One region of the Ruegeria sp. O5 genome, then DNA from elsewhere that is predicted to be linked to it. Evidence: riboswitches for the same ligand, from Rfam matches in the RefSeq annotation. Region 1 holds a riboswitch; each other region holds the start of a gene.
What was found. A riboswitch is a leader RNA that binds a small molecule or an ion and turns the genes downstream of it on or off. The one in region 1 is predicted to bind cobalamin.
Positions count from the first base shown of each region.

Region 1 (10,107 bases):
GTGGCCGGTAGAATGTCATGCCAATCCGTGCATGATCGATCAGCAGCCGGTTGAATGACGGCAGCAGGTAGACATTGCCGGACATCTCTCCGGTCACGTCATGAAAACGGTTGTTGGCAAGTGCGCGATCTTCGGCCGACCCTGAACGAAGGGCAGCTTTGAATGCTTGCTGAGCCGCTTTCAGTTCTTCGATTTGCGCGTTAGTCGCGTTCACTGCCGCCAGACGCAGGATGGCCCCGTAAACCATCGGCGCGGCAAGGAAGAAATCGCGCAGTGTGGTGTAGGACATTTCCGAAACACGGGCACTGCGGTTTTTTCGCAGATCCAGATAGCCTTCGCCAGCCAGTTGACGAAACACTTCGCGCAGAGGCGTGCGCGACAGGCCGAATTCATCGGACAGATGCGCCTCATCCAGATCGTCACCTGGACGAAGGCGCAGCGTCAGGATGGACATCTTCAGGTGTTCTCTGAGCGCATTTTTGCGCGACTTGGCTTCGTCTTTCATCCTTTGGCCTCACTATGTCCTGTGGCCGCCGCGTTCGAATCGCGGAGGTCACAGTTTTGTATTTCTAAAAAATACAACTTGTATACAAAAAAATCTCGTGCAGCATGGATGTCTGCAAAATAGACTCACGTTCGGGCGTCGGCCCAGTTTGGAAATGGTCCTGCTCATGCCTCAGACGCAGCACTTCGCCTTCATCCTGGTCGAGGAGTTTTCGCACCTCGCCTTTTCCTGTGCGGTCGAGCCGCTGAGAATCGCCAACCTTGTAAGTGGCGAAGAGCTGTATCGCTGGTCATTTGTATCCGAACAGGGCGAGCAGGCCGTGTCTTCCAATGGGTCCGTCACCCTTGTGCATTCCGGACTTGAGGAACTGTCCAAGTGCGATCAGCTCTTTGTTTTGTCGGGCATTCACATGCGTGACCACGTGACCCGTTCCCTTCTGGCCACACTGCGGCGCGAACGAGCGCGTGGAACGCGGATCGGGGCATTGTGTTCCGGCGCGTGGCTGCTGGCCGAGGCCGGGTTCCTCAATGGTATGCAGGCGGCGATCCATTGGGAATACCACGACGCGTTCATGGAAGCCTTTCCGGATATCAATCTGGTGCGCAGCGTCTTTGTCGCCGACGAAAAACACATTACCGCATCAGGTGGGACCGCGACCGCAGACCTGATGCTGCATCTGATTGAACGCGACCATGGCGAAGAGCTGGCCACCGATGTTGCGGATCAAATGGTCTATAACACGGTGCGTAATGCGACCGCCAAGCAGCGCGTTTCGCTGCAATCGCGCAATGGAATGCGCAATGCCCATCTGGCAAAGGCGATAGACATTATGCAGGACAGCCTGGAAACCCCAGTTTCCCCATCCTTCATTGCAGACAAATTGGGTATTTCCACCCGTCAACTTGAACGGTTGTTTGGCAAATACTTAAACACTTCCCCTAAAAGGTACTTTATGGAAATGCGGCTGGAACGGGCCCGGAAGCTGCTTTTGCAAACCGAGGCGTCGGTCACCGAAGTCGCCGTGGCCTGCGGCTTCGAAAATCCGGGTCATTTCTCTAGGGTGTACAGATCCAGTTTCGGCATCACGCCGCACGCGCAACGCAACAAGATCAACTGAAAAAGATGGGTTGCTGGTTCGCGCTTACCGGCGGGGGTGCCGCGATCTGTTGGCCTCGAACTGGCCTGATCTGGCACCCCCTGATCCTGCCGGGATACCCCCTCGTTAAAAACTGGACTAGTCAACAGACCGGCAGGATTACCCACCAATAAATCTCGATATAGGCATAAGTATATCAAGAACTTGTCATCCAGAGATTTGTTGTGCCCTGTTTCGTTAATCTACCGTTAATTTAAGGCTCAGATTGAGGCTTTGATTGTGGGTAATCTGCAATATCGACATGCGGTCGCCGCAATCTGTTCAACCTGATGGCGTGTCGTGATTTGTGTCAGGCCTCAGAGGTTTCCAAAAGGAATCTGTTTCACGGTTCAAAACAAGTAGTGAACATATCATTGAGGTTTGGTCGACCCACGCTCGGACAACGCGCCTGCTGATCATCTTTGAAGGCAAAAATACGAACGAATCCAATCCAGGTCAGAATCAAGACAGCATTCGACGGGCAACTTGACGGGTTGTGAGGAAACCCAAGTCAAGATTGCGCGCCGTTGGAATATGGCTTTGAGGCCGTAGATTGTACGTATCTGACATGCTGCGCTGACGACACTGATATCCTGTACGACCAGAAGCGATCGGAATCCGTCAGTCCAGATGATAGGACAGAAATCGTTCTGTCCCGCCGGCACTATACCCCCACTGTGCTTTGACACCGAAAACTTCTGAAACGGTTTCCAAAGACAGGGCATGTTCGGGCGGGCCAAGAGAGACCAGCCGCCCTTTTGACAAAACAGCCACCCGGTCACAGGCCATCGCCTGATTCAGATCGTGCAGCGCCATCACTGTCGTCACTTTTAGAATTCGAACACAGTTCAGGATCGACAGTTGGTGATGAATGTCCAGATGGTTGGTCGGTTCGTCCAAAAGCAAGAGTCCCGGTTGCTGAGCCAAAGCGCGTGCGATGTGCAGTCGCTGGCGCTCTCCTCCCGACAATGTCGCCCATTCTCTGTGTGCCATATCGGCCATTTCCACGGTTTGCAGGGCTTTGTCGACTTGCCAGGTGTCCTCGGCGCGCCACGGCCGTAAGGCCGACAGCCAGGGCGTGCGGCCCAGTTCGACCACGGATCGTGCAGTCACGCGTTCGGCCGTATCAGCCTGTTGTTCAACGATGGCAATCCGTTGGGCAATTTGTCTGCGCGACAAATGCGAAACGGGATGACCCGCTATGACGACTTTTCCTGAAACCGGACGTACCAACCCCGCCAGCAGGCGCATCAGCGTTGATTTTCCCGAACCGTTAGGTCCGACCAAAGCAAGTGTTTCGCCGGGCTCCACGACAAAGGATACGTCTGACAGCAAAGTCTTGCCGCGAACGGAATATGTCAGGTTTTGCGCCTCGATCTTCATCGGGCGCTCCTCTGGCCGCGCACCAAAATTACGGCAAAGGCAGGCGCACCGATCAGAGCGGTGACCACCCCAATCGGCAGAACCTGACCCGGGATGATGATGCGCGACACGATATCTGCGCCGATCAGGAAGACCGCTCCGATCAAGGCGGAGGTTGGGATAAGCCTGCGATGCCCCGGTCCCACAAGGAACCGGGCAGCATGAGGGATGACCAGCCCGACAAAGCCAATGGATCCGACGATAGAAACCATGACAGCTGTCGTGAGCGCGGTCGCAAAGATCAGGGTTGCCTGCACCCGACGTACCGATATGCCCAGGGAGGCCGCTGAATCAGAGCCGAAAATAAAGGCGTCCAGTGCTCTGGCGTGAAAGCGGCAAATGAGCCAACCGACAAGGGCCACCGGAATGGCCAGATACACATCCGGCCAGCGCACGCCGCTGAGGTTTCCCATCAGCCAGAACATGATCCCGCGCGCCTGATCGGCATTGGCGGATTTGGCGATGATGAAGGCCGTCAGCGCATTGAACAACTGAGACCCGGCAATTCCCGCCAGGACGATCTGTGCCGTCGCAACCCGTCCGCCCCCTGCGCCAGCGGCTCGGGCCAGCAACGCGACAAAACCAAAAGCCAAAAGCGCGCCATTGAACGCGCCAAAAGACAGCGACAAAGCCCCCCCACCCAAACCAGCGATGGTTACAGCCACGGCACCCGTCGAGGCCCCGGCAGAAATGCCCAAAATGTAAGGGTCGGCCAACGGGTTTCGCAGCAAAGCCTGCAACACGACCCCTGCGACAGCCAGACCGGCACCGCAGGACGCAGCGACCAGAGCGCGAGGAATCCGGTAGCTCCAGATAATACCCTGATCAATTGGGTCGACAGGAAAGTCCGCTCCGGCCAGCTTGTTGGCCAGAACGGAGAGAACCAAATCGGGCGACAGAGAGGTTTCCCCGATCATCGCGCCCGCAAGAACCGCCGCAATCAACAATGGCACGGTAAGGCACGCAGCCTTGAAACCCTGCCGTAAGATTGCGGCGGCCTCGTTCACAGGTTGTTTCCGATGGTATCCAGCTTCTCGGCCAGATCCTCCAGCGCCGGGATTGCGCGGATGGTGGCGTCCATGGCCTGCGCATCCATAATGACGATCCGGTCATTCTTGACCGCATCCATCTGGCTGGTCACCGGATCAGTGCGCAGGAACTCCAGCTTTTTCAGGTAGTCGTCCGCAGCAAAGCGACGGCGGTCCATCTTGGCGATAACAATCACCGTCGGATTGGCCTTGGCAATGGTTTCCCAGCCCACTGTTGGCCATTCTTCATCCGTCTCGACGACGTTGCGGATACCCAATTTACTCATCATGTATCCCGGTGCGCCTTTCTGTCCGGCCACAAACGGGTCGCTTTCCATTTCAGGAGAGGAAAACCAGAATACGGCTGACACATCGTCCAGCTTCACGGTTTGCGCCTTGGCGACGGCTGCGGCTTCGCGGGCCTTGTACTCGGCAACCAGGTCCGTGCCGCGTTCGGATACATCAAAGGCTGCCGCCAGTTCTTCGATACCCTGATACAGCGTATCGGTCGAGAACGCTTGCAGGCGGGTGCCATCGCCGCCGACTGTATTGTCTTTGCCGATGCAATCTGCAGGCATTACGTACGTTGGAATGCCCAGTTCGTGAAATTGCTCACGCGTGGCGACGATGCCCTCGGGTCCGACATGCCACTCATATTGCGCTGCGACCAGTCCCGGCCGCTTGGCAACAACGCTTTCAAAGCTGGGATCATTGTCTGCCAGACGCTCTACCTTGGCATTCACCTCGGCATATTCAGGCAGCACCTCGTTGAACCAGACCGAGGTTCCAAGAACCTGCTCGCCCAGACCCAGCGCATAAAGCACCTCGGTCGCGGCTTGGCCGACCGTGACTGACGACGTCACTGGCGCGTCAAACGTGACCGAGTGACCGCAGTTTTCGATAGTTAGGGGAAAGTTTCCTTCGGCGGCAGCGCTGGTAGCCAGCAAGGAAAGGCCAATCAGGCCAGTGCGTAGAAACATGACAATCGATCTCCATGTGTCAATGACCAGAGAACGGGTGAATGGGCATTTACCGAAGCAACAGACGCTTTACTGCCTGCCGTGAGCGCAGGGTAGAAAATAGACCGCCCGGCGCGTTTCTTCGGCAACCTCCCCGGACAACCCCGCCCGGTGTGTTTCGGTTTCATACCGGCAGGTCTCCTGACTGACGGGTCTTTGTCTGTCCTGTCTTCCCAGACCAAAATGGCCCAGTGACGGAAATGGACAGCGCTCGCCGCCTACAGTTGCGGGGGCAGTTCCGGTTGGCACCAAAAGGCACCTCGGATTCCCTCTTAGCCACATCGGGACCGGTAAAACGCGGGTACCTTAACACTTACCCTGCGGCAAGAAAAAACTCCGGGGTCTTTCCTATTTTCTCGCAAGAGCATGCACCTGCGCGTCTCAACATGGCGCTGATATCAGAAAAGCCGCTGAGAACGCGCCAAAATCCGGACCTAGATTCATAGTGTGTGATATTAGTGCAAATTGAGCATAAGCGTGCACGAATCAGTATTTTCTCGCATAGGTTGTGCAAAAAAATCTCTTAAAAACAATAGCTTAAAGAGAGACAAATTTGATGAAACACCATAACTGTGCAACGCGTGAAGCATAAGCGTGCAAGACCAAAATCAGGAGGCATAAGCGTGCAAAAGTAGAACAAAGACCAAGACCACTAGAAGTGCCGGCCCATGCCGCAAATATTGAAACAACACTAGTCCATCGCAAATTTGACGGGCTTCGGCGAGCATCGCACCTCGAAGACTTTTTCGAGAGCTACCCACTGCACCGAAATCGGATGTTGAGATGGCTCGGGTCAACTTCCGCTTTATCGGGCAAAGCTTCGCTTCTCTGCCGCGCAGCATCCCGACTGTACTACGTCAGCGATGCGCAGAAAGCGGCCTTTGCAAAGTTTAACGAACGGCCCAAAGCGTGGTAGGCCTGTTGCGTTGAGAACCGCTGAAATCAACCCAAAGCGGACGACGAAAAGATGGCCAATCGGCAAAGGTTTTTTGCGTTTTCCTAACAGCGGCTACTCAATTGCCTTGCGAAATGTCTCCGTCAGCCGTTTGTTCAAACCGTGATGAGGTTCGGCTGAAGAACCGTAGTGCAACTCCGCCAAAGCAGCGATGTCATTGAAAATGACTACGGAGCCGCCTTCTTCATTCGCGTAAACCAATAGTTTTTGGCAAAAGGCATCCAAACCAATTGCCGGAAAGTCCGCCATAGCCACACCACCGGGCGCTGGTCCGCCGAATAGCAAGAGAACAGCATCCGGCAGCTCCGTCCCCAGTTGGGACGCTTCGGCCGCAAAATCGATCTCCCCAAACCAGACTGTATCGTCCTGTCCCATCACAGCTGTCCTGACACGTTCCACTGCCTCTGGAACGCTGAGCTCAGATCGCAATTCGATGATGCCATGGTTTGCAACTAATCCTTTGGTCGGCGCTGGTGCTGCATCCAAGTCGTTCAGGACTTCGAGCAACTTGTTCTCAAATGCATTCAACGCTTGGGTATTGATTAGACCATGCCGAACTTTGAGAAACTGAGAGTCTGTGTATTCGATCTGCGGTCGACCATCCTGATCGAATGAAAGAACGCGAAAAGGAAGGTCCAGACCTGCACGTACGTTCTCCTCCAGTATAGGTGTGTTTACCTCTGGATCAGAGAAAACGAGTACACGAGATGCTGGCATTTCGACGCCTTCGGCCTTGGCCAGGCGCGCGTGATCTATCGATGCGATTGGAGCAGCTCCCGCTTCGGAAACGGCAGTCTCAAGCTCTAAGAAGTTTTCGTCCACCGCGGTCTGGACAGATGAAGATTGTGCAAAAGCGGATGCCGAAACTGATAAAGTTGCGATCATCGAGAAAACAAAGCCAGACCTCACCATTTTACCACTTCCTGTTTCCTCGTACTTTTTTCAGAGAAACCGCCGCCAGAGCTGCAAAAGCTATCTCGGCTGCAAGATAAAAGAGAAGTACCCCGTTCGGAACTCCATCGATAAGGATGCTTAGTATGCGCCCAACGGCCAGTCCTGACATAAACAAAAATAGAACCCACAGCGCGGGGCGTTGTAACTCTGGTTTCGAAGCAGCCGCCAACCAAAACAGAGCGTTTGCCAGGTAAAGACCCATAATCGCTCGGAACACGTGGGTTTGGTTCGTCCCTTCCACCGGAAATCTCAGCAAAACTGGGATCGAACGGCCGGGCATCAGACCGTATGATAACGCAATTGGCACGAGGCCGACGGCAGCAAGCAGAAGGACTAATCTAGCACTCATGGAGGACTCCTTCTCGTAGAGGTTTCGCTTTTTGCGAAATTCCTAGTCGGTTATTTTGGGCATCCGATGATCCGAGCCGGATGCCCACGCTGCGGTGGGAAAGGCGTATTGGTTGCCTCGCTTCCTCTACTGAGAGATGCCGCCTTCGGTTGATGTCTGTTCTTCAACATGGTCTTGATTGGCGACCGGCTTCCCGCGCGGAGGGAACTCCTCGAAAGTAGCGAGATGTGCCTGCACTAGACGGGCGGCTGGACCGAATGCCCACATTTTCTCGCCCATCCAGCGGACGTACATCCCGCTTTCATCCGCAGCTTTCTCATAAGGATCGCGGCGAAGGTTGAAAAGCAAGGGGGCGACCAACTCTTCCTTCGGGCCTGACCAGCCATGGTTTTGAACGACAAAGTGCGCTTTCCAATCGTTGTAGCGTACTGCTTGGAGGTCCGTACCCTGATAGTAGATCAGCTCGCGGCGATTGCTCTCTTTATCCTCACCTGTCAGGTAAGTTAGTTGGTTGTAGCCATCGAGATGCACTTTATAGCCTTCATATCCCTCTAGGAGCTTTTCTCTTAGATCTGTCGGACCTCCAGCCGCAGCTACAAATGTTGGCATCCAGTCCATTCCGCTGAAGATGCCATTCAAGACTTGACCTTCTGGAATTTTGCCCGGCCAGCGAATAATCGCAGGAACTCTAAAGCCACCTTCCCAAGTAGTACCCTTTTCCCCATGAAACGGTGTCGTACCACCATCAGGCCACGTCAGTGTTTCCGGGCCATTGTCTGCGGTGAACATCACTATGGTATTATCGGCGACTCCCAGATCCTCAAGGTGGCTGAGAACGTTACCAACGTTGTTGTCCAACTCCTTCATGACAACATCCTGAAGTCCGCGCCCATTGCCCAACATAGCTTCGTATTCGGGGCTGAGGTGGGTCCAGACGTGTGCACGGGCTGGAGCCATCCAGACAAAAAACGGAGTGTCCGACTCTACTGCACGAGAAATGAAGTCTTTCGTGTAAGATGTCACTTCGTCATCCAAAGTCTTTTGGCGCTCAGGAGGCGCAGGCCCGTCATCAATAATGCGCTGCTTCCCGACTTTTCCAAATCGCGGGTCGACTGTTTCGTCTACCTCCTCTGTTGCAAATGAATGAATGATGTTGCGAGGCGCAAATTGCGCGTTGAATTCTGGGTCGTCTGGCCAATCCGGATCAGACGTATATTCCATAGCATTCAAGTGATAGAGCCAACCCCAATACTCGTCGAAACCTTTTGCAGTCGGTAGGAACTCATTGAGGTCGCCTAGATGGTTTTTTCCGAACTGCCCCGTCGTATACCCCAACTTTTTCAGGAACATCGGAAGCGTTGGGTCATCTGGGTTTAAACCTACCGGATCTCCCGGCAGTCCAACCGTGTGCATACCAGTCCGTATTGGCAATTGTCCGGTCATGAAAGCTGATCGACCGGCAGTACAACTTGGCTCGGCATAATAATCTGTGAGACGAGCACCCTCAGAGGAGAGGCGATCCAAGTTCGGCGTCTCGATGCTTTTGACACCTCCGTGGTAAACGCCGACGCTCGCCCAACCTACGTCATCTGCCATGATGACAAGAATGTTGGGCGGGGTATGTTCGTCGGCCCAAGCTCCAGTGAAAGCAAAGCAGACGGCACCCGTTACTGAGATAAGCTTGTTCATTAAGACCTCCCGACTTGGTACTTCTTACCAACCATAGGAAAAACATCGGCTTAGAGGAACGGTCTGATTTGTTAACTTTTTGGGCTCAGCACCTTGGTGCAAGAAATTTCTTCGACCAAAAAGCCCGCCAAGCCGGAATTGCAAAGTCCTGGGTTGAATGTCCGGTTTGGGCTGGAAACAGTCGTCGCCGATTGAAGCAATGAGCGATTGCTTAGGCTCTGGACTCATAACCAAAACAATACGGTTGCCGCGAGCGCAATGGCCGACATGAAGATTACAGGGCATCTGTCATAACGGGTCGCGACCCTACGCCAGTCTTTAAGCCGCCCAAACATGTTCTCAATCTTGTGGCGGATTCGATAAATCTTTGTGTCATGTGGGATGATGTCCTTGCGGTTCCGGCGCGATGGTATGCAGGGTTTGATGCTTCTTTCTTTCAAGCTTTCGCGGAACCAGTCGGCGTCATATCCGCGATCCGCCAACATCCATTCCGCAGCAGGTAGTGAGGGTAAAAGTGCCCGTGCTCCGATGTAGTCGCTGACGTTTCCCGCCGTCATGAATAGCCGAATTGGACGACCCACCGCATCGGTTACGGCATGGAGTTTTGAGTTCAGCCCACCCTTGGTGCGGCCAATCAGGCGGCCGCGCCCCCTTTTTTGAGCCCCATGCTGGACGCTGTTCTATGGGTCTTCAGATGCGTCGCATCAATCATTAGCGTGCCTGTTTCATCGCCTTGAGCGGCTAATTCGGTCAGGATACGTGCAAAGACGCCCATGTGGGACCATCGAGCCCATCGGTTGTAAAGTGTCTGTGTGGCCCATAATCGGACGGAGCGTCTCGCCAGCGCAATCCATTGCGAATGACATGGATGATGCCGCTGAGAACGCGGCGATCATCGACACGCGCAACACCGCGTGGCTTTGGGAACATATGCTTGATGCGGTTGAGACGCTCTTGGTCGAGCCAGAACAGATGCGACATGGACAATCCTCCTGTCGACCTTGAATCACGATGCCTCAGGGAATGGAATCGACCATCGCAAAGGCGGCTC
Region 1 covers NZ_JBQERN010000006.1:6,671-16,777, reverse strand. The annotation lists gene ACR0M3_RS10065 (GntR family transcriptional regulator) at 1-505, opposite strand, end outside; gene ACR0M3_RS10060 (GlxA family transcriptional regulator) at 672-1,622, shown strand; partial or broken gene ACR0M3_RS10055 (ABC transporter ATP-binding protein) at 2,514-3,023, opposite strand; gene ACR0M3_RS10050 (FecCD family ABC transporter permease) at 3,020-4,069, opposite strand; gene ACR0M3_RS10045 (ABC transporter substrate-binding protein) at 4,066-5,070, opposite strand; cobalamin riboswitch at 5,224-5,416, opposite strand; gene ACR0M3_RS10040 (DUF302 domain-containing protein) at 6,119-6,976, opposite strand; gene ACR0M3_RS10035 (DUF4345 domain-containing protein) at 6,978-7,367, opposite strand; gene ACR0M3_RS10030 (arylsulfatase) at 7,494-9,056, opposite strand; partial or broken gene ACR0M3_RS10025 (IS5 family transposase) at 9,281-10,037, opposite strand; gene ACR0M3_RS10020 (hypothetical protein) at 10,080-10,107, shown strand, end outside.

Region 2 (10,107 bases), on a different contig from region 1:
ACCAGCACGGTCAGCACATCGTCCCCCCAGGTGATCGGATCGCCCGTGGCCGTCCACGCACCGGACATACCCGTGATGGCTGGCACAACTTCAACCGGAGCTTCGTCACGCAACCGATTGTAAAGATGCATGAACGAGCCGTAAAAAAACGGATCACCCTCGCACAGGACCACCACATCCTCACCCTGTGCCGACAGCGTCTTCAGGTGTGCTGTGCACTCTTCATAAAACGCCGCCAGCAATTCATTATAACGCGGATCGGTGACCGGAATCTCGGTGGTCACAGGGTATTCCATCGGGAATTCAACCGCGCCTTCGGGGATCATCCCGTTGACGATTTTGCGGGCCTGACCGCTGCGACCCGGTTTGCGAAAGAATGCCACGTGCTTGGCGTTGCGCAGAAGGCGATCGGCCCGGACACTCATCAGATCCGGGTCACCGGGGCCAAGGCCCACGCCGTATATGGTACCCATTTTCATTCCGCCCGGCTTGCGATGGCGTTGATGGCTGCAACGGTGATGGCGCTGCCACCCAGACGGCCTTTGACAATGCAGGACGGAACGGGTTGCGCCTGCCACAACGCGTCTTTGGACTCCATCGCTCCGACAAATCCGACCGGGCAGCCGATGATCGCAGCAGGGCGCGGGCAATCGGGGTCTTCCAGCATGTTCAGCAAGTGAAACAGCGCGGTGGGCGCGTTTCCGATGGCGACCAGAGCACCTTCCAGATGCGGTCGCCAGAGTTCCAGCGCAGCGGCCGAACGGGTGTTGCTCATTTCGGCGGCAAGAGGGCGCACGCGTTCGTCATGTAGGGTGCAGATCACCTGGTTGTCTGCAGGCAGACGGAAGCGGGTCACACCCTCGCTGACCATGCGCGCGTCACACAGGATCGCCGCGCCGTTTTCCAGCGCCGTGCGTGCGGTCTGCACAAATCCGGGTGAGAAATGTACAAACTCCTCCAGCCCGACCATGCCGGCGGCGTGGATCATCCGAACGGCGACCTGCTCTTCATCGGCATCAAAGCGGGTCAGATCAGCCTCGGACCGGATGGTGGCAAAGCTTTCCTTGTAGATCGCCGCGCCATCAGTTTCGTAAGTGTGGGGCATCAGGTGAAGTCCATGGTCATGAGTGTTTCGGGGGCGAGCCCGCGTTGGCAGGGCTCATCCCCTGCGCGGCCCTTTTTGACAAGATCAAATCGCCCGTTGTTTCCGACCACTGTGATGTCGGCCGGGCCCATATGGGCGCATCCTTTGGCGCAGCCCGAGACATGCAGGCGACCGGGAATACGCTGGGCCAATGCACGGGCGATGTCGCGGGTTTCCACTTGCGCTTGCGGGCAGAAAGGCGCGCCGGGGCAGGCGTCGGTTGTCATCATCGGATCGGCTCCGTCCGTGACAAAATCCGGGGCGGGTATCGCCGCCCCGCTTTCCAGCAGGATCAGTCGCCACGGGGTGACACGCAGGGCTGAAGCGCCGCTGGCTTCAATCAGTTCACAAAGCTTGCGCGCAGGCAGCGAGCCGAACGCCGCGCCATAGAGAGCACCCAGTTCACAGGGGCCGGGTTGCAGTTTTTCACCGACAGGACCGGGGGCAAATCCCTGCCATTCCTGTGGCAACGCGTGGGTGACCCGCGCCATGCGACGTGTCTCGGCCGTATAGGTTTGGGCAAACCATCGGGCCAGCGCGATCACGTGGTCAATGGCGTCATCCTCGGTCACACGTCGCCCGGTTTTGCAGCCGTCGGCGCGCAGGATCAGACCGTCGGCACCCAGTTCCAGACGAATATCTGCGGAATCTGAGGCTAACAGGCGCTTCGGGCCTGTATCTATGGCAAAACCAAACTTAGCGGGCAGAGCAGGCAATTCGGCCAGTCGATCAATCAACTCCTGTGTCAGCCGCGCGGTCAAATCGCCCGCCTGATAGAGCGGTGTAACCAGAATATTGCGGCGTACTTCGATGCCGGGTTCCGCATCAAGCAAGTTCAGCGCCGCAAGTTCCACTAGCAACGGCTGGTGGTCGCGCTCATCCACGCCGCGCAGTTGCAGGTTGGCACGATTGGTCAGGTCGATGGTGCCATTGCCGAACCGTTCAGCCAGTTCGCACAAACCAATAGCCTGCCTGGCATTCAGTCGCGCCAGACGCGGACGGACCCGCACGACCAGCCCGTCGCCTGACATCATCGGACGATGCGCGCCGGGACACCATCCTTGAACGATAGGTGCACTCATCCCAAACCCTCCAAATCGGCCCGGATCGAATTCCGGCGTGTGTTCCAAAGCCCCGCTTCCAGCAGTGCACGGAACCTGTCTTGCATGGCCTGATGGGCCTTCGGGTTAGCCTCTTGCAGAAAGGCATCAACGGCCTCATTGCCCAATGTGGCTTCGTGGTAGAGATCAAACAGATGCGGAGCGACAGTGCCCGACAGATGTGCGAATGAGGCCATGTGATCCAGCGTCGCCGCGATCTCGGCGGCGCCGCGAAACCCATGGCGCTGCATCCCGGCAATCCAGCCGGGGTTGGCAGCGCGGGCATGAACGACGCGGCTGATTTCTTCCGGCAGAGTCCGGGCGCGCGGATTATTGGGGTTGGTGTTGTCCAGATGGTAAAGCTGAGCGGTGCCACGAGTGATGTTTTTGGCGGCGGCAAAACCGGCTTCATGCGTGGCATAGTCGTTGGCCAGCAGCAGGTCAGTTTCCGTCAGATCCTGGAGGTGAACAAAACTGTCGGCATTGGCGACACGATCCGTGATTCCCGCTTTGTCTTGCGCAACGTGCTCACCTTCCAGCGCGTACGAGCTGGCCTCAAGCCATGCCTCCCCGGCTTGGGCGCGCGCCTCGTCCGTATAGGTCTCGGACAGATGGGTCATGTTCAGGCCGTAACTGCCGGGTGCCGGGCCAAACACCCGCGCAGCCGGGGCGTGACCGGCATAGGGGTTCCAGTCAGTCGCTTCATCACGCTCTGACAAAGCCCGGACCGCCTGACCATAAAGGGCTGACAACGTAGGGAACACATCGCGAAACAAGCCTGAAACCCGCAGGGTGACGTCCAGGCGCGGGCGGCTCAGGTCGGTGATGGGCAGCACTTCAATACCCGAAACCCGCTCGGATCCCTTATCCCAAACCGGCTTTACACCCAGCAGGTGCAGGGCCATGGCGAATTCTTCGCCCGCAGTGCGCATGGTGGCCGATCCCCACAGATCGACAATCAGCCCTTTCGGGTAATCGCCTTCCTCCTGCAAGTGCCGCCGTACCAGTTCCTCGGCCAGTTTCACGCCTTGCGTGTAGGCTGCGCGGGTGGGCACAGACCGCGGGTCGGTGGTGAACAGGTTTCGCCCGGTCGGCAGCACGTCAGAGCGGCCCCGATAGGGCGAGCCGGACGGGCCAGCCTCGATCCGCTTGCCAGCCAACGCATTGATCAGTGCCTTGCGTTCGGCATGGGCGGATGGGGCTGGGTCGAAACTGCCGATCACATCCGGAACACGCCCATAGACGTGCAGCCCGTCGCCAAACTGGCTTTCTTTGATATCGCAGACAAAGCGGTCGATGCGCGTGATTGCTTCCGCGGTGCTGGTGGCCTGGTTCAGGCCCAGATCGTGCTCCAGCCCAATGGCTTGCGCCTCATCCCGGATATCTTCCTGCAACCGGTCACGGCGTCTGGGGTCAAGGCCGTCCGCGTTTGAGAACTCGTCCAGCAGGGCTTCCAGTCGCACCATCCGGTCAGGCGTTCCGCTTTCTTTCATGGGGGGCGGGATGTGGCCCAGGGTCACCGCGCCGATCCGGCGCTTGGCCTGCGCGGCCTCACCTGGGTCGTTGACGATGAACGGGTAGATCACCGGCAGGTCACGGATCAGCGCCTCGGGCCAGCAGTCTGCTGATAGGGCGACCGATTTGCCGGGCAGCCATTCCAGTGTGCCATGCGCACCGATATGGATCAGCGCGTCCGCGCCAAGACCTTTGCGCAGCCACAAATAGAAGGCGACATAACTGTGGCGCGGGGTGCGCAAGAGGTCATGATAGTCGTCATCCCGCAGCTCAGGTGTTCCGCGTTCTGGTTGCAGTGCGACCAGTGCCTTGCCGCGTCGCAAAGCCGTGAAGTGAAACGCGCCATGAGCGAAAGTTGGGTCTTGCTCGGGATTGCCCCATACGGTGTGCAGATCGGTGCGCAGGATCTGGGGCAATTCTGCGAGTGCACTCAGATAATCCTCAAGCGGCCACGATATCCGGGCCTCCAAGAGTGTGTCGGCAATTGGTTCGCCAGCTGCTGTGTCGTAGCCTTCACCGCAAAGATCAGACAACATCGCCTCAGCCGAGGCCAGTGCGTCGAGACCGACCGCATGGGCCATTTGCCAGTCTTTGCCCGGATATGTGGACAGTACCAATGCGGGAATCTGATCTGCCTTTGGTTTGTCATTCAGGGCAAGCCAGCCCGATACCCGGTCGATGATCGCCTCGATCCGGTCCGGCTCGGCCCGATGCGCAAAACGCGAGTATTCCAGATGCGGATCGCGCTTGCCCGGCTCTTTGAAAGAGACAACGCCTGCCGATATTCGCCCGTCCACTTCGGGCAATACCACGTGCATGGCGAGGTCGGCGGGTGACAGGCCGCGTTCCGCCTCGGCCCAGGCCTTGCGTCGCGAGGTGGCGAGGGCGACCTGAAACACCGGCACATCCGCTGCGTCCAGAGGCGACGTGCCGGATGCGCCCTTGCCCGAGAATGAAGTGGCGTTGATGATCGCCGATGGTCTCAGGGCAACGACCTGTTCCCTGAGCCAGTCGGCAGCGACCGGGGCCTTGAGTGACGGGGCAAACAGACCCACCGCCTGGAGCCCGCGGGCGCGCAGGCTGCGGATCAGGGCCGCGACCGGGGCGGTGTCTGCGGATGTCAGATATGCGCGGTAGAAGGTGACAAGGATGCGTTTCGCATCGTTATCGAACGCGGAATCCACCGGGACGACACCCTGATCCGGGCACCACGCACCGCATTCGGGCAGGGTTTTTGCGCCTATCACTGGCCCGGCATAAAGCCCTGCTGCCAGCGCCATCTGGGCCAATGCGGCCTGCGCGGCGACTTCGCCGCCGGTGTCACACAGATGTGCCAGCCGCCTCAGGGTCGAGAGGGGCAGGGTCGAATACTCATCCAACCGAGTGTCTTCGCGCCCATCCGCCGGTAAAACGGCCAGAGCGATGCCTTTGGCCTGCGCCAGTGCCAGAACCTGTTGCAATCCGTAAGACCAATAGGGCACGCCACCGATCAGACGGATCAGGATGCCCTTTGCGCCTTCAAGTGTCTGTTCGACATAGGTATCGACGGACAGAGGGTGCTTCAGCGCCGCAAGATTGGCCAGCCGCATCGTGGGCATCCGCCCCTCAGGCCCGCCGCCGCGATGCCAGCCCGCCGCGAAAGCGCCCAGGTCACTGTCGGAAAAGGACAGCACAACCAGATCACCCGGGCTTTGGCCCAGATCGGTTGGGGTCTCGGTTTCCTCGAGCCCGTGGCTTTCGCGAAAGACGACGTGCATGACTTACTCGGCAACCTCGGTCACACCCACGAGGATATCACGGATTTCGGCTTCTTTGATGTCGTCATGCTCGGCAATCACGACCAGGCGCGAGCGGCGCTCTTCACCGGGCTCCCACGGGCGGTCGTATTGGTGACGAACCCGCGCGCCGACAGCCTGAACCAGCAGGCGCATCGGTTTGCCAGCGACGGCGGCATAGCCTTTGACGCGCAGGATATTCAGCTCAGTCGCAAGACGTTCGATTCTGGCTACCAGTTCCGCAGGGTCGGTCTGTTCCGGCAACTCGACGATGATGCTCTCGAAATCGTCATGCTCATGATCGTGATGGCCATCGTGATGTGACGGGCGCGCGTCCATGTCATCTTCGACGGCAGCCTCAAGGCCAAGCACGACACGTACGTCGACGACACCCTCGGCGACCTCGACAACGGGAAGCGGCCGCGGTGCCTCGGCGGCGATGATCTGTTTGGCTTTCGCGACACCTTCGGGACCTGCTAGATCGGGCTTGGTCAGCAGGATGATATCCGCGCACGAGATTTGATCTTCGAACACCTCGGACAAGGGTGTTTCGTGATCGATCGAGTCATCAGCCAGCCGTTGGGCATCCACCGCTTCAACGTTCGGAGCAAAGCGACCGGCGGCCACAGCCTCGGCATCGGCCAGCGCAATCACGCCATCAACGGTGATTTTCGAACGGATATCAGGCCAATCAAATGCTTTCAGCAGCGGTTTGGGCAGTGCAAGGCCGGATGTTTCGATCAGGATGTGATCCGGGCGCGGTTCCAGCGCCATCAGCGCCTCGATGGTCGGGATGAAATCATCAGCCACGGTGCAGCAAATGCAGCCGTTTGCCAGTTCCATGATGTTTTCCGCAGGGCAATCCGGTATCGCGCAGGATTTTAGAATGTCACCATCAACACCCACATCGCCAAACTCGTTAACAACAATCGCAAGACGCTTTCCCTGCGGGTTCTGCATCAGATGACGCACCAGCGTGGTTTTGCCCGAGCCCAGAAAGCCGGTGATCACGGTGACGGGAAGTTTTTCTAGGTTCGACATGATCTCAGCCTCCAATCGGGGGAATGCGCGAGGCGCAGTTTTTGCGGAAATGTTCAGGACGGTCGCGCCACTTCACCAGACCATCGTCTGTGGCCAGATACTTGGTCACACCATCGATGATGACATCGACGTGATCGATTTCGTTCAGGTTCTCGTAAACAAAGGTCCAGCGATCCGGCCCGCCCCGAAGAACGATGGAACAGCCCTGATCGCAGTTCGAAAGGCATTCGACAGGTTTCAGAATGATGCCATCTGGCAGGGCAGCCTGTTCCAAGGCCTTGTGCAACAATGTGCCGGGACGCTCAGCGTCATCCTCGACGGGCAGACCCCGGCGGCAAGTCGTGCAGACCAGTAGTTCTACCGGTGCGGTCTCGGTCATGTCTCTCATCCCCCCAAATCCTCTTCGCGGGGGACGGGGTTTCATGCGGGCACCACGTCTGCACATGGACCCGACACCGGAACACCCCGCCCGGTTTCAACTTCGGGTGTTGGCAGGTCTCCCGGCTTGCGGATGCCAGAGCGGTTGCTCTGTCGGATGTCCCGCCTTCCCGGCACAGGCCAGTGGCATTGGGCATCCTCTCCGGTCACGGTCGCGGGGGCGGCTGCGTTTGGCGGATGAACCGTTGACGCATTCCCTTTTCATCGGCTGTTGCCGACACCAACGTCCGGGACATGCGGCACCGCCGGCCCGCTTGTCAAGCGGTTCGCGCGCAACAAATAAGCCAAGGTGAAAAAAGCGACCTGTAGGCGTCGTTCGGCGGCATGAAGTGCGTGTTCGGTATGTGGTCGCATGACGGGAAAACGACGAACTTGGAGATGCGTCATATGAAAGTGGGATTTATCGGTCTGGGTAACGTTGGCGGCAAGCTTTCGGGATCCCTTTTGCGCAATGGCATTGACCTGACTGTGCATGACCTGAACGCAGATCTGGTGGCCGAATTTGTCGCCAAAGGCGCAAAGGCGGCAGAAGGGCCCGCCCAGCTGATGCGCGATTGCGATGCGGTGATCACCTGTCTGCCGTCTCCGGCAGCATCGGACGCAGTCATGAAGGAGATGTTGCCCGAAGTGGGCCCCGGCAAGATCTGGATGGAGATGTCGACCACAGACGAAGCCGAAGTCAAACGCCTCGGTGCCGAAGTCATTTCACGCGGCGGTGCAGCTGTGGATTGCCCGGTTTCTGGCGGGTGCCACCGTGCCGCGACGGGCAATATCTCGATCTTTGCGGGCTGTGACCGGGAAACGTTTGAACGAATTCTGCCGTTCCTGACGACAATGGGCCGCCGGGTTTTGCACACCGGCGAGCTGGGCTCGGCCTCGGTGCTGAAAGTGATGACCAACTATCTTGCCACTGCCAACCTGATTACCTGCGCCGAAGCACTGGTTACAGCAAAGGCTGCGGGGATGGATCTGAACACGACCTATGAGGCGATCAAAATCTCGTCCGGCACATCCTTCGTGCACGAAACCGAAAGTCAGGTCATCCTGAACGGGTCGCGCGATATTTCCTTCACCATGGATCTGGTGAAGAAGGATATCGGTTTGTTTCAGGAGGTCGCCGACCGCGCCGGGGTGCCGCTGGAAATAAACCCGGTGATGATCAACATCTTTAACGATGGTATCGCACGATATGGCGAACGCGAGCTTTCACCAAATATTATCAAACGGCTGGAAGAGGCAACCGGCCTGGATATCACCGCCCCGGGCTTTCCAGCCGAAATGACGGATGATGAACCGGAAGAGCCGGGATACGAGGTTGTGCCACAAGGGCGCGCCTGAGGGTAAGGCAAACACCAGACTACATCGCGCCCCGTGAACGAGCAGGGGTAGGCAGGTGTTCCGAAAAAACACGCCATATCTGGCCCGCAGTTCGACAGAATCGCGGGCCATGAACGTCTGAAAATACCAAGCGTCACACGCGCGTACTGCGGGGCCAAGTCAGCGATTAGGATGTAGTTGGAGGCGAGTACCGGAATCGAACCGGTGTACACGGATTTGCAATCCGCTGCGTCACCACTCCGCCAACTCGCCTTTTCAAGTAAAATCAAATACTTGCCGTGGTGTGACTGGGTTTTTAACAGCTTTCCTCTGGGGCGTCCAGTGGATTGCGCGCGAAATTGCCGGCAAGATCGAAATTTGCCGACGTCCACGCCCAAGGAGGTGATCAAGATTCAGGTTGCGGCAACAGGGGCGTTGCTGGAAGGTTCAGGATATGGCACAAGCCCGACATCTTTGGGAATGAGACGAGATATCCAATGACTGACTTCGCAGCCCGGCGCCGCACAATGGTTGATACACAGATCCGCCCCTCTGACGTCACCAAGTTCCCGATCATTGAGGCGATGCTGAGTGTTCCGCGGGAAAGCTTCGTGCCCGATTCTCAGCGCGAGGCGGCCTATGTGGACGGCCTGATTGATCTGGGTGACGGGCGCAGCATGCTGGAGCCGCGAACCCTGGCTAAAATGCTGGACGTGCTGAACATATCCAAGGATGAGATGGTCCTCGATATCGCTCCGGCAATGGGATATTCCACGGCTGTCACCGCGCGGATGGCTGAGTTGGTTGTGGGTGTTGAAAGCGACGAAACCCTTGCAGCCGAGGCGCAAAGCCTCTTGGCCGAAGCTGACGTGCACAACGCTATTATCCACGTCGGCGCGCTGGAGCAGGGTGTGGCAGAACACGGCCCCTATGATGCGATCATGGTGCAGGGCGGTGTCGAGCAGGTGCCCAATGCCCTGTTGGATCAACTCAAGGATCACGGTCGGATCGTGTGTCTGTTTGTCAACGGCAACCTGGGTACAGTTCGGATTGGTCGAAAAACCGGGGGCCGCGTCAGTTGGCGTGATGTGTTCAATGCCAATGCGCCGGTTCTGGAAGGTTTTTCGGCAGAGTGTGCATTTTCGCTATAGTCCGCCGATAGATTTTTCTATCACCTTGATTAGTTGAAAAGAAGGCCGCAAACTGCCTGTAGGGCAGTGTAATTTCGTTTGAGAGGATTTTGGTATGCGTGGTTCGGCGACAGGTAAGCTGGTCAGGGCGTTTGCTGTGACCGCAGGACTTGCCATGAGCGTGATGCCAGGGCGTGCAGCGTGGGCAGACAACATAACGGATGCGTTCATCGGCGCGTATAACACCAGTGGTTTGCTTGAGCAGAACCGGGCGTTGCTGCGAGCGGCGGATGAAGATGTGGCCATTGCGCTTTCCGCGTTGCGGCCAATCATCAACTGGACCGTGCAGGTCAGCCAGGATTACACCCGTTCGCGGGTCAATAACGTCGTGACGACAAACGAGCCGTCGCGGTTCTTTTCGGGCCTGACGCTGAGCCAGCTTTTGTATGATGGCGGCGCGTCGGTGCTGGGCAAGCAGTCGGCGCAGGAAACGGTGCTATCGACCCGGCAAACCCTGATCGATATCGAACAACAGGTTCTTATCCGCGCAGCAAATGCCTATCTGGGCGTCCTGTTGCAAGAAGAGACCGTGGCGATCCGCCAGAACAACGTGGATGTGTCGGCAGAGGAACTTAGGGCGTCGAATG
Region 2 covers NZ_JBQERN010000001.1:837,237-847,343, reverse strand. The annotation lists gene ACR0M3_RS04225 (precorrin-2 C(20)-methyltransferase) at 1-479, opposite strand, end outside; gene ACR0M3_RS04220 (precorrin-8X methylmutase) at 476-1,105, opposite strand; gene ACR0M3_RS04215 (cobalamin biosynthesis protein CobG) at 1,105-2,226, opposite strand; gene cobN (cobaltochelatase subunit CobN) at 2,223-5,516, opposite strand; gene cobW (cobalamin biosynthesis protein CobW) at 5,520-6,575, opposite strand; gene ACR0M3_RS04200 (DUF1636 family protein) at 6,580-6,954, opposite strand; cobalamin riboswitch at 7,049-7,253, opposite strand; gene ACR0M3_RS04195 (NAD(P)-dependent oxidoreductase) at 7,356-8,351, shown strand; tRNA gene ACR0M3_RS04190 (tRNA-Cys) at 8,530-8,603, opposite strand; gene ACR0M3_RS04185 (protein-L-isoaspartate O-methyltransferase family protein) at 8,828-9,481, shown strand; gene ACR0M3_RS04180 (TolC family outer membrane protein) at 9,576-10,107, shown strand, end outside.
Region 2: it holds a riboswitch for cobalamin, as region 1 does, so the genes downstream of both, ACR0M3_RS04200 (DUF1636 family protein) here and ACR0M3_RS10045 (ABC transporter substrate-binding protein) in region 1, are expected to answer to the same signal.

Region 3 (10,107 bases), on a different contig from region 1:
GGCAGTTTGAACCGATACCGGGCTTCGCCGCTTTTGACGTAGATGCGTTTTTCCACGCAGGCCGTCGTTCCAACGGTTTGTGAAATCTGCGACTCGGTCGACGTAATCGACGTGGCCGATCCATCGGGCAGGCGAACCGAGGCTACGACGCCGTTCTTCAAGTCCCCGTTCACCGGGGTTGCGGACAGAACCGGTACGATCAGGAAAGCCTCGTGTTCGTGTTCGCCTTCGTCCCCCAGCAGAAACAAGGTGGTGACGATGGCGATCATGACAACACCACCCGCCAGACCCAGCCCCCATGTCCTGAGAAAGGCGTAGATCGTTACGGCGCGGTGCGGGCCGAAAATCGCAGAAAGAATGCTCAGCATGACAAGTCCGTCAAAAAAGCCCCAGCCGTTCCGACCGGGGCTGATTGTCTGTTACAGACGAGGATCATCCTCGTCTTCATCATCCGCCCCGCCTTTGGGCAGGTTGAAGAAACTGTCGGCGTCGATGATAGGCTCGTCGTCTTTTTCATCCGACCGATCATCGGACAGCGAGAAGGTTTCCAGACCTTCGATCGCGGTCGGGATTTTCGGCGCAGCGTCCATTTCCAGCGATTGCTCGGTCGAAACCAGCTTGCGACGCTCGTCATCGCTCATCACGCCGCCTTCGGCTGCTTTCTTGGCAGCGGCCTTCTGCACGATCGCATCCAGTTCGGACTGTTTGCACAGGCCCAAAGCAACCGGGTCGATCGGCTGCATGTTTGAGATGTTCCAGTGCGTGCGCTCGCGGATCGACTGGATGGTCGGCTTGGTGGTGCCAACCAGCTTGGCGATCTGGCCGTCGCTGAGTTCGGGGTGGAACTTGACCAGCCACAGGATCGAGTTCGGACGGTCCTGACGCTTGGACAGCGGGGTATACCGCGGGCCACGGCGCTTTTCTTCGCCGGATGCCGCCGGATTGAACTTGAGCTTCAGCTTGTGCAGCGGGTTTTTCTGCGCGGCGTCGATCTCATCCTGTGTCAGCTGGTTGTTTGCGATCGGGTCAAAGCCCTTTACGCCTGCGGCCACATCGCCATCGGCGATGCCCTGCACTTCCAGTTCGTGCATTCCTACGAAATCCGCGATCTGCTTAAAGCTGATCGTGGTGTTGTCCACCAGCCATACGGCGGTTGCCTTGGCCATAAGCGGTTTTGCCATCAGCCCGTCTCCTATACATACATCTTTCCCGTCGCCGGAATTCGGCGGCCCCTTGGTCTTGGGGCAGGTTTCCGTTGTCGGGGAACTTGGCCCGTATATAGTCGCCACGCAGCAAGAAGGGAAGAGGCGAATGCGCTGGGTCGTATTGTGGGTCTTCAGCGCGATGACAGCGCTGGCCGAAGGTGAAAAAGCAGGTGAGTTCGACTATTACGTCCTGTCGCTTAGCTGGTCGCCCAATTGGTGCGCCCGTGAAGGGGACGCGCGCGGGTCAGACCAATGTGACGACCGGCACGACCACGGATGGATCCTGCACGGGCTCTGGCCGCAATTTCATCAGGGCTGGCCATCCTTCTGCCGCTCGCCCGAGGCGCCGCCAACACGCCGCATGACGCGGGAAATGGAAGATATTCAGGGTAGTGCGGGCCTTGCATGGCATCAGTGGAAGAAACACGGCACCTGTTCGGGGCTATCTGCGCCCGACTATTTCGCCCTGTCCCGGCGTGCCTATGATGCTGTCGAACGCCCGCAGGTCTTCCGCAAACTGGACGCATCCGTCAAACTGCCGGCTTCGGTGGTCGAGGATGCGTTTTTGAAAGCCAATCCAGAGCTGGAGCGCGATATGATCACGGTCACCTGCAAACAGGGCTATATCGAAGAGGTCCGCCTATGCCTGTCGCGCGACCTTGATCCGGTGCCATGCGGCCGCGATGTGATCCGCGACTGCACTGCCAAGGACGCGCTGTTCGATCCGATTCGTTAAAGCTTTTTGTTCTGGCAGTCCCGCGCATAGTCCAGCGCCTTGGCGGTGCCTTTCAGATCAATCGCCATCACCACCTCGCCTGCGGGATTGTAAACCGTCATCGTCTTGTTCTGGGCAATCGCGGTGACGAAATTCCGGTCGGTAAAAAACACCGTCGCACCGGGCACTTTGCGTTCATTGAACCCGATAGCGGTTGCGTCAAAGCTCTTGCCGTCCAGTTCGAACCGGATGGGATAGCTTTTCCCCTGTTCAATATTGCCCCAGGCCTTGTTGTAAACGGCAAAATACCCGCGATTGTCCAACGCGTCATAGCCCAGCCGCACGACCGAGAGGTCCTGATAGACCGTCTGGATCAGGCACCCGTTCCCAAGCGCGGGGTCCATCATAATGTTCCAGCCTTCGACGAAGCCCTTGTCGACCAGTTCCTGCGACAGGGCAGCGGTTGCGGTGAAGGCGGCGAAGGTAAAGGCGAGAAGGCGGGTCAAGTTAAGCACTCCCAACTAAAAAATGTGGTTGGCTGTATCTAACTGTAACTCGGTTTCAGGCAAACAGTATTCTCTGAAACCTAGTCCAGATGCTTCAGCAGTCTCAAAGTACGACAGTTTTGCGCGGCAACTATGCTACAGTGATTGCGTTCAAGAATGTGAGAAACGCTATGACTGCCAACAAAGCGCAGGCGGATTACTGGAGTTCAGCTCCGGGACTTCAGTGGATCAGGTTCGAAGAAGAACTGGACGCTGTTTTTGAAGCGGTGGACCAAGAACTCATCCGGCGAGCGGGTGATATCCATGATGCGGATGTACTTGATGTTGGTTGCGGAACCGGCGCCACGAGCCGTGCTTTTGCGAAAAAGCTGACCCCAAATGGAACACTGACGGCGCTGGATATTTCCAAACCGCTCTTGGAGCACGCTCAAAAGAAAGCTGGAAAACTTACTGTAAAATCAAAGTATTTTTTGATGGACGCGCAACAAGGTGCGATCCCAAGCGCGCCATTTGATCTTGTGATTTCGCGCTTTGGCGTCATGTTCTTTTCCGATCCGAACGCTGCGTTTGCCAATATACGAAAGCACATGCGGGCGCGGGGGCGTTTGATTGTAGCGGCTTGGGCTCCAATGGCAATAAACCCTTGGTTCGATGCTCCGTGCAAAGCGGCAGTTTCACGTTTGGGTCCACCTGATCCTGCTGATCCCAACGCACCGGGACCGCTGGGTTTTCAGGATATCGATTACGTTGTCGATGTGTTGAAAAAAGCAGGATTCAGAAATGTGACAGGAGAAGTTTCGGCGATCACACTAAAACATCAAGGACCGCTCAAAAAAGTTGCTGACTTGGCTTCCAACATAGGACCAGCAGCGCGAATTCTAAAAAAGTATTGTGGAACGGATGCGGATGTCGCGGCAATACAAGAAGCCGTTATGGAAAAATTCAGGGTATTCGAGAAGCCGGAGGGCGTGGGTATTCCCGCAAAGTTAAACTTTTTTGAAGCAGTTAACCCTGGATAAGCTTACAAAAGACAGCCAGGAGACAGACACGTACAGCTGGTGTAACACCCCACGTCAGTCTACAATTCCTTACGCGCCCTGAGCGCCGCCGTGATCGTCCCGTCATCCAGATAATCCAACTCTCCGCCGATGGGCACGCCTTGCGCCAGTGAGGTCAGGCGCACCTGGCCTTCCAGCTGATCCGCGATGTAATGGGCGGTGGTCTGGCCGTCGACGGTGGCGTTCAGGGCAAGGATCACTTCGGTGATCCCTTCGGCCAGGACCCGATCCCTGAGGCGGGGAATGCGCAGCTCGTCCGGGCCGACCCCGTCCAGTGCAGACAGCGTGCCACCCAGCACGTGATAGCGGCCCTTGAAGACCCCTGACCGCTCCATCGCCCAGAGGTCGGCGACGTCTTCGACCACGCAGAGTTCGCCGGTCGCTCGGGCCTCGCTATTGCATATGTCACAGATATCCGTGGTGCCCACATTGCCGCAATTCAGGCATTCGCGGGCGGTGACGGCCACTTGCTGCATGGCGTCTGACAGGGGCGTCAGCAGCAGAGCGCGTTTGCGGATCAGGTGCAGCACCGCGCGGCGGGCCGAGCGCGGGCCCAGCCCCGGCAGTTTGGCCATCAGGTCGATCAGATTGTCGATTTCGCTGTTCGTGCCCATGGCCTGTCCTGCTTTGCGCCGGAGGAAGCCTCCGGCGGGAGTATTTGGGAAAAGATGAAGCTCAGAACGGTAGCTTGATGTCTTTGGGCAGGCCCATGCTTTCGGTCAGCTTGCCCATCTCTTCCTGTGAACGTTCGGCGGCTTTGGCCTGAGCGTCCTTGATGGCAGCCAGGATCAGGTCTTCGACCACTTCCTTGTCATCGCCGTTGAAGATGGACGGGTCGATGTCCAGCCCCTTGAGTTCACCCTTGGCTGTGGCCGTTGCCTTGACCAGCCCTGCACCGGATTCGCCGACAACCATCATGTTGTTCAGCTCTTCCTGCATTTCGGTCATCTTGGTTTGCAGGTCTTGTGCGGATTTCATCATCTTGGCCATGTCGCCCAGTCCGCCAAGCCCGCCGAGTCCTTTCAGCATCAGTCGTCTCCTGTGTTTCTGTTTGGTTCTAAATACGGACCGCAGGCAGGTGGCACAAGAGGTCTCCCGCCTGTCCAGATCAGAGCGTCGCGGACCGATCATTTATGCGCCTGCAATCCCTCCCTCAGTTGCATGGTGGAGGGGCGTGAGTATGCCGGTTTCTTGAAACTTGGACCCGCGGGCTCAGGGGCTAGTCCTCTTCGAACGGGTCCCATTCCTCTTCGACTTCGGGAAGGGCTTCGGTCACAACCTTGGCGGCGCGCTGTTCAGGTGTTTCGATCCGAATGATCTTTGCCTTGGGGAATTGCGTCAGCACGGCCTGAACCAGCGGGTGTTCTTCGGCCTCGGCTTTCAGGGCCAGTTCGGCCCGGTCCCGCACTTCCGCGATGGTCGCGGCATCCCCGTCCGAGACAATGGAGACGGCCCACCGATTGCCGGTCCAGCGTTGCAGGGCAGAGCCCAATCGCGACGCCAGATCCGACGGTGCCTGAGGTGTCTGGGTGAATTCGATCCGGCCAGGCTGGTACGACACAAGGCGCACGCCGCTTTCCACCTCGACAAGCAGTTTCACATCGCGGTTTGTGCGGATCAGTTCCACCACATGCCCGAAGGTTGGATAGCGGGCCAGGGCCGTCTGTGCATCCTGCGCCAGCGCGGCAACCGGTGCGCCACCCGCGCCGCGCGGGGGCGATGTATAGGCAGGCGGCGGGGTCGCGTTGGATTGCGTTGCCACAGTGGCCTGCCGGGACAGTGACATGCCCCCGCCCGGCCCGCCGGGAGGCGAAGGTGGGACGTCTTGCAGCCGTTTGATCAGCTCTTCGGGGCTGGGCAAATCGGCGACATGCGTCAGTCGGATAACAGCCATTTCGGCGGCCATCATCGCGTTGGGCGCGGCAGAGACTTCCTCCAGCGCCTTCAGCAGCATTTGCCACATCCGGGTCAGAACCCGCATCGGCAAGGCCTCGGCCATGTGCTGGCCCCGTGTGCGTTCGTCGGGGGAAACTGTCGGGTCTTCGGCCGCGTCAGGTGTGATCTTTACGACAGACACCCAATGCGTGATTTCGGCCAGATCGCGCAGCACGGCCAGAGGATCTGCACCTTCCGCATATTGACCGCTCAGTTCAGTGAGCGCCCCTGCCGCGTCACCACGCAGGATCATGTCCATCAGGTCCAGAACCCGTCCACGATCGGCCAGACCCAGCATCGCACGGACCTGATCCGCCGTCGTCTCACCGGCTCCGTGCGAGATTGCCTGATCCAGCAGTGAGGTCGCGTCGCGGGCCGATCCTTCTGCGGCGCGGGTGATCAACGCCAGCGCATCGTCGGCGATCTGCGCGCTCTCCGCCCCGGCGATCTTGCGCAGCAGGCCGATCATGTCTTCGGGCTCGATCCGGCGCAGGTCAAAGCGCTGACACCGCGACAGAACCGTGACCGGCACTTTGCGAATCTCGGTGGTCGCGAAGATGAATTTCACATGTGCGGGCGGTTCCTCGAGCGTCTTGAGCAGCGCGTTGAATGCGCTGGTCGAGAGCATGTGAACCTCGTCGATGATGTAGATCTTGTAGCGTGCACTGGCGGCGCGATAGCGGACACTGTCGATGATCTCGCGGATATCGTTGACGCCGGTACGGCTGGCCGCATCCATTTCCATCACATCGACATGGCGACCTTCCATGATTGCGACGCAATGCTCGCACTGACCGCAAGGCTCGGTTGTCGGCCCTCCGGTTCCATCCGGCCCGATGCAGTTCATGCCTTTGGCGATGATCCGCGCCGTGGTGGTTTTTCCCGTTCCGCGAATGCCGGTCATGATAAAGGCCTGCGCAATCCGGTCGGCCTCGAAGGCGTTTTTTAGGGTGCGCACCATAGCATCTTGACCCACCAGGTCGGCAAAGGTTTCCGGGCGGTATTTGCGGGCGAGAACCTGATAGGCGGGGCTGGGCGTGTCTGTCATGTCTTCTCGCTCGGATTCGGTGCTTCGGCACAGCGTAGTGGCGGCGGCAGTCCGCGTCCACTGTGGGGCGCGATGATTTTTTGTTTCAGAAACGGGCTGGTTTCCAACTAAACTGGTCCAGCGGATTTAATGACTCATTTCTTAAAGAGTATCTTGGGGGAGGACGCACTTCATGTCGCAGCTGGTCATTTTTGCTCTGCAGGTCGGAGGCGGAACGCTTGCCCTTACTTCAATGCCCGGGCGTGGCGGGGATTACGTCGGCGATCTGGATATGATTGCGGCTTGGAAACCGGGCCTTGTGATTTCAATGACGACGGATGTTGAAATGCTTCAGGATGGCGCGCAGCACTTTGGCAGCGACATCCAAAGCCGTGCCAGCCGGTGGGTTCACCTGCCGATCGAAGATTTTGGAGCACCGACGCAGGCGGTTCAGAAGGCCTGGCCAGAGGTCAGCGCCACGGCCCGACATGCGCTGTCGGGCGGTGGCCGGGTTCTTGTGCATTGCCGTGGGGGGTGCGGCAGATCCGGGATGATTGTTCTGCGACTGATGGTTGAATGCGGTGAACGCGCCAGCGACGCACTGGACCGCCTGCGGGCCGTGCGCCCCTGCGCTGTCGAAACCGATGCGCAGCTGGCCTGGGCGTCCCGGATCACCCCGGCACAGGTGGAAGTGGGATCAAGCTGACAGCTGCTGGGGTGCGTAGCCGGTTTTCCGGGGCCGGATCGTTGAAACCTCGATCATGGCGCAAGGCGGGTTCGCGACAATGCCCGAGGGCAGCGTGCTGAATGTAGGTCCGAAGATCAAATCGGCATAGGCATCAAGGTCCCGAATTGCCGTATCAGGGTGCGCCCCGCAGAAAACGCGAACGCTGTCGGATCGCGCTCGGATCGTTGCCATGCACCCTTCCGCGCAATGTGACAGCGCGCTGTTGCCTTCAAATTCGAAATCTTCGCTGGTGGCCGAAACCGCCTGCGCCATGGCTTCGGAAATCGAGCGGGCCAGTCGCGCCAAAGCCGGGCAGGTATTGCCCGTCCGCTGGCACACAGTTGCGCTGTATTCGTGTGACTTTGTCTTCCAGATCATCCTGCGCCCTCCGCGCGTGGTGGGCTGGATATTGGGGCAGGTGGGACAGCATCTCGCTGTCAGGACCTGCCCGGACACCCCGCCCGAGTTTCGGTTTCAGTTCCGATGGCAGGTCTCCTGACTTGCGGGTCATTGCTCTGCCGACCTTCCCAGCCCGTGGGCCAGTGGTATTTCGGCATTACTTACCGCTTACAGTTGCGGGGGCAGTCGCGGACTTGGTTGATATCTGTGTGACCAGACAAACCGCACCGTGTTCCCTTTTCATCCCGACCTCTTGTGGGGGCCGGAAACCATCACACAACCGCTAGCGCCTGATCGCGTTCCGAGTCAAGCCGATCTTTAGGCCGGACGTTTGGTCATGCTGGATGCGGTTTACCTTCCGGCTTAGTGTCGTCGGCATCGAAGGCAGGCAAACCGATTTTTTCAGCGAAAGCCGGGGATCATGTTGGATACGGAACAGACAGTGTTGATCGAAGATTTCCGCTTTCCGTCCGGGTCTGTGACCTTGTCGGCGCGGCTGTACCGGCCAGTGGGTGAGCCGGACACGGTTATCGTGCTGAACAGTGCCACGGGTGTGCCGCGTGACTATTATCAACACTTCGCACGATGGCTTGCTACCGAGCGGGGGATAGCTTGCCTGACCTATGACTATCGGGACTACGGGCTTTCTTTGGTCGGCCGCCTGAAAGACGCAACTGCAACTATGGCGGATTGGGCGTTGATCGATATGCCTGCGGCGCGGGCCGAGATGCGCAGGCGGTTTCCTAAGGCGCAGCAGTGGACCATCGGCCATTCGGTCGGTGCGATGCTGGGGCCAGTGCAGCCGGATATCGACCAGATCGACCGCATGATCGGTGTGTGTTCGGGGCTGGTGACTTTGAAAGATCACCCATGGCCCTATCGGGGGTTGGCAGGGCTGTTCTGGTATGGCCATGCACCGTTGATGGTACGGGCGCTTGGGTATCTGCCCGGCAAAGCAATCGGGTTTGGTTCGGACCTGCCCGCCTCGGTCTACTGGCAATGGCGCAAATGGTGTACAGCTCCTCTTAGCTACGTTCCCGAGATCGGGCAGAATTTGCCTGATGCGCATTGGGGCAGTTCTGGAACACCTGTGGATCTGTTCACCTTCGAAGATGACCAGATGGCTCCGCCCGAGGCAGTTTGGCGCCTTGCCGATCTGTACGGCCCCGAGGCCAGACGCCACCTTCTGAAGCCTGCCGAATTCGGACTGCCGGAAATAGGCCATATCGGAGCATTTGCCCGTCGCAATGCAGCGGTCTGGCCGCGCCTGATCGCCTGATCAGACGCGACGCAGGTTTTCCTAACACCTTGCGGTTATGGCCGTTTGCGAAGCTTCTTGTCCTGCATGACACCGCGCACCATCTTGCCGAACGCCTTGTCCCGCGCCCGCGATTGGGCAACGGTTTCCGAGTTTCGCTGATCTTCGCGCCGCAGCTTGCGCCAACGGTCCAGCCGGGTCGGGTCAAGTACGCCTTCGCCGATTGCGTTCTGCACGGCACAGCCGGGCTCGGTCTCGTGCTGACAATCCGAAAAGCGACAGCTTTGGCCAAGCTCCGTGATGTCCGAGAACACGTTGTCGATCCCGTCCTGAGCGTCCAGCAAACGCAATGCGCGCATTCCCGGCGTGTCGATCAGCCAGCCACCGTTACCCATCCTGTGCAACGCGCGCACCGTTGTCGTGTGTCTGCCCCGCGCGTCGTCTTCGCGAATTCCAGACGTGGCGAGGTTTTGATCCGTCATGGCGTTACTGAGCGTCGTTTTACCCACGCCCGACGACCCGACCAGCGCGCCGGTCTGGCCTTTGGGGCACCATGCCAGAACCTTTTCGACATCTGCCGGGTCCAGCGCATTGACCGCCAGCACCGACAGAAAAGGGTCCAGAGATTGCACTTGTCCCGAGAAACTGCCGGGGTCATCCGACTGGTCAGCTTTCGTCAGGACAACGACCGGATAACATCCGGCCTGATGCGCCAGCGCCAGATAACGTTCCAGTCGGGGAAGGTTGAAGTCCGCATTGCACGAGCTGACGATGAACAAAACATCGACATTGGCGGCAATCAGTTGGGTTGCGGCACCTGTACCGGCAGCTCTGCGTTGCAGCAGGCTGCGCCGGTCCAGAAGGTGGCGCACGCGGTATTCGGCGTCCGCAAGAACCCAATCCCCGACGGCATATGAACCGGTCGGATTATCCGGTGTCAGCAAAGGGATTTCACCATTCGGGCTCAGCCCGATCAGACGGTCCCGATGAACCGATGCGATACGAAAGGGCGTGTCAGAAGGAAAAGCCGCGTGTTGCGCGGCAAAGTGAGAGGACCATCCCAGGTCCGAAAGCGTATAAGACATTTATCTGCCTGTTTTCAGAAACAGCAATGCCAACGGATGGCAATCGCGCATCCGCAGGTCGTGTGTTCAGGCAGTCCGGTGATTCCGGTGAATCAGAACCAGTCTGCCCGAAGGGTTTTCACTACAATCATAAAGCCCTCCTGCGGCTGTGGTTCACGAAGTGAGAGGTTGGACATCGACCCAAGCGGGGCT
Region 3 covers NZ_JBQERN010000018.1:3,213-13,319, forward strand. The annotation lists gene ACR0M3_RS16915 (hypothetical protein) at 1-368, opposite strand, end outside; gene ACR0M3_RS16920 (DUF1013 domain-containing protein) at 420-1,181, opposite strand; gene ACR0M3_RS16925 (ribonuclease T2 family protein) at 1,312-1,941, shown strand; gene ACR0M3_RS16930 (hypothetical protein) at 1,938-2,426, opposite strand; gene ACR0M3_RS16935 (class I SAM-dependent methyltransferase) at 2,597-3,445, shown strand; gene recR (recombination mediator RecR) at 3,505-4,098, opposite strand; gene ACR0M3_RS16945 (YbaB/EbfC family nucleoid-associated protein) at 4,160-4,513, opposite strand; gene ACR0M3_RS16950 (DNA polymerase III subunit gamma/tau) at 4,704-6,467, opposite strand; gene ACR0M3_RS16955 (protein-tyrosine phosphatase family protein) at 6,640-7,152, shown strand; gene ACR0M3_RS16960 (hypothetical protein) at 7,144-7,551, opposite strand; cobalamin riboswitch at 7,642-7,860, opposite strand; gene ACR0M3_RS16965 (alpha/beta hydrolase family protein) at 7,994-8,851, shown strand; gene rsgA (ribosome small subunit-dependent GTPase A) at 8,887-9,915, opposite strand; RNA gene ffs (signal recognition particle sRNA small type) at 10,074-10,107, opposite strand, start outside.
Region 3: it holds a riboswitch for cobalamin, as region 1 does, so the genes downstream of both, ACR0M3_RS16960 (hypothetical protein) here and ACR0M3_RS10045 (ABC transporter substrate-binding protein) in region 1, are expected to answer to the same signal.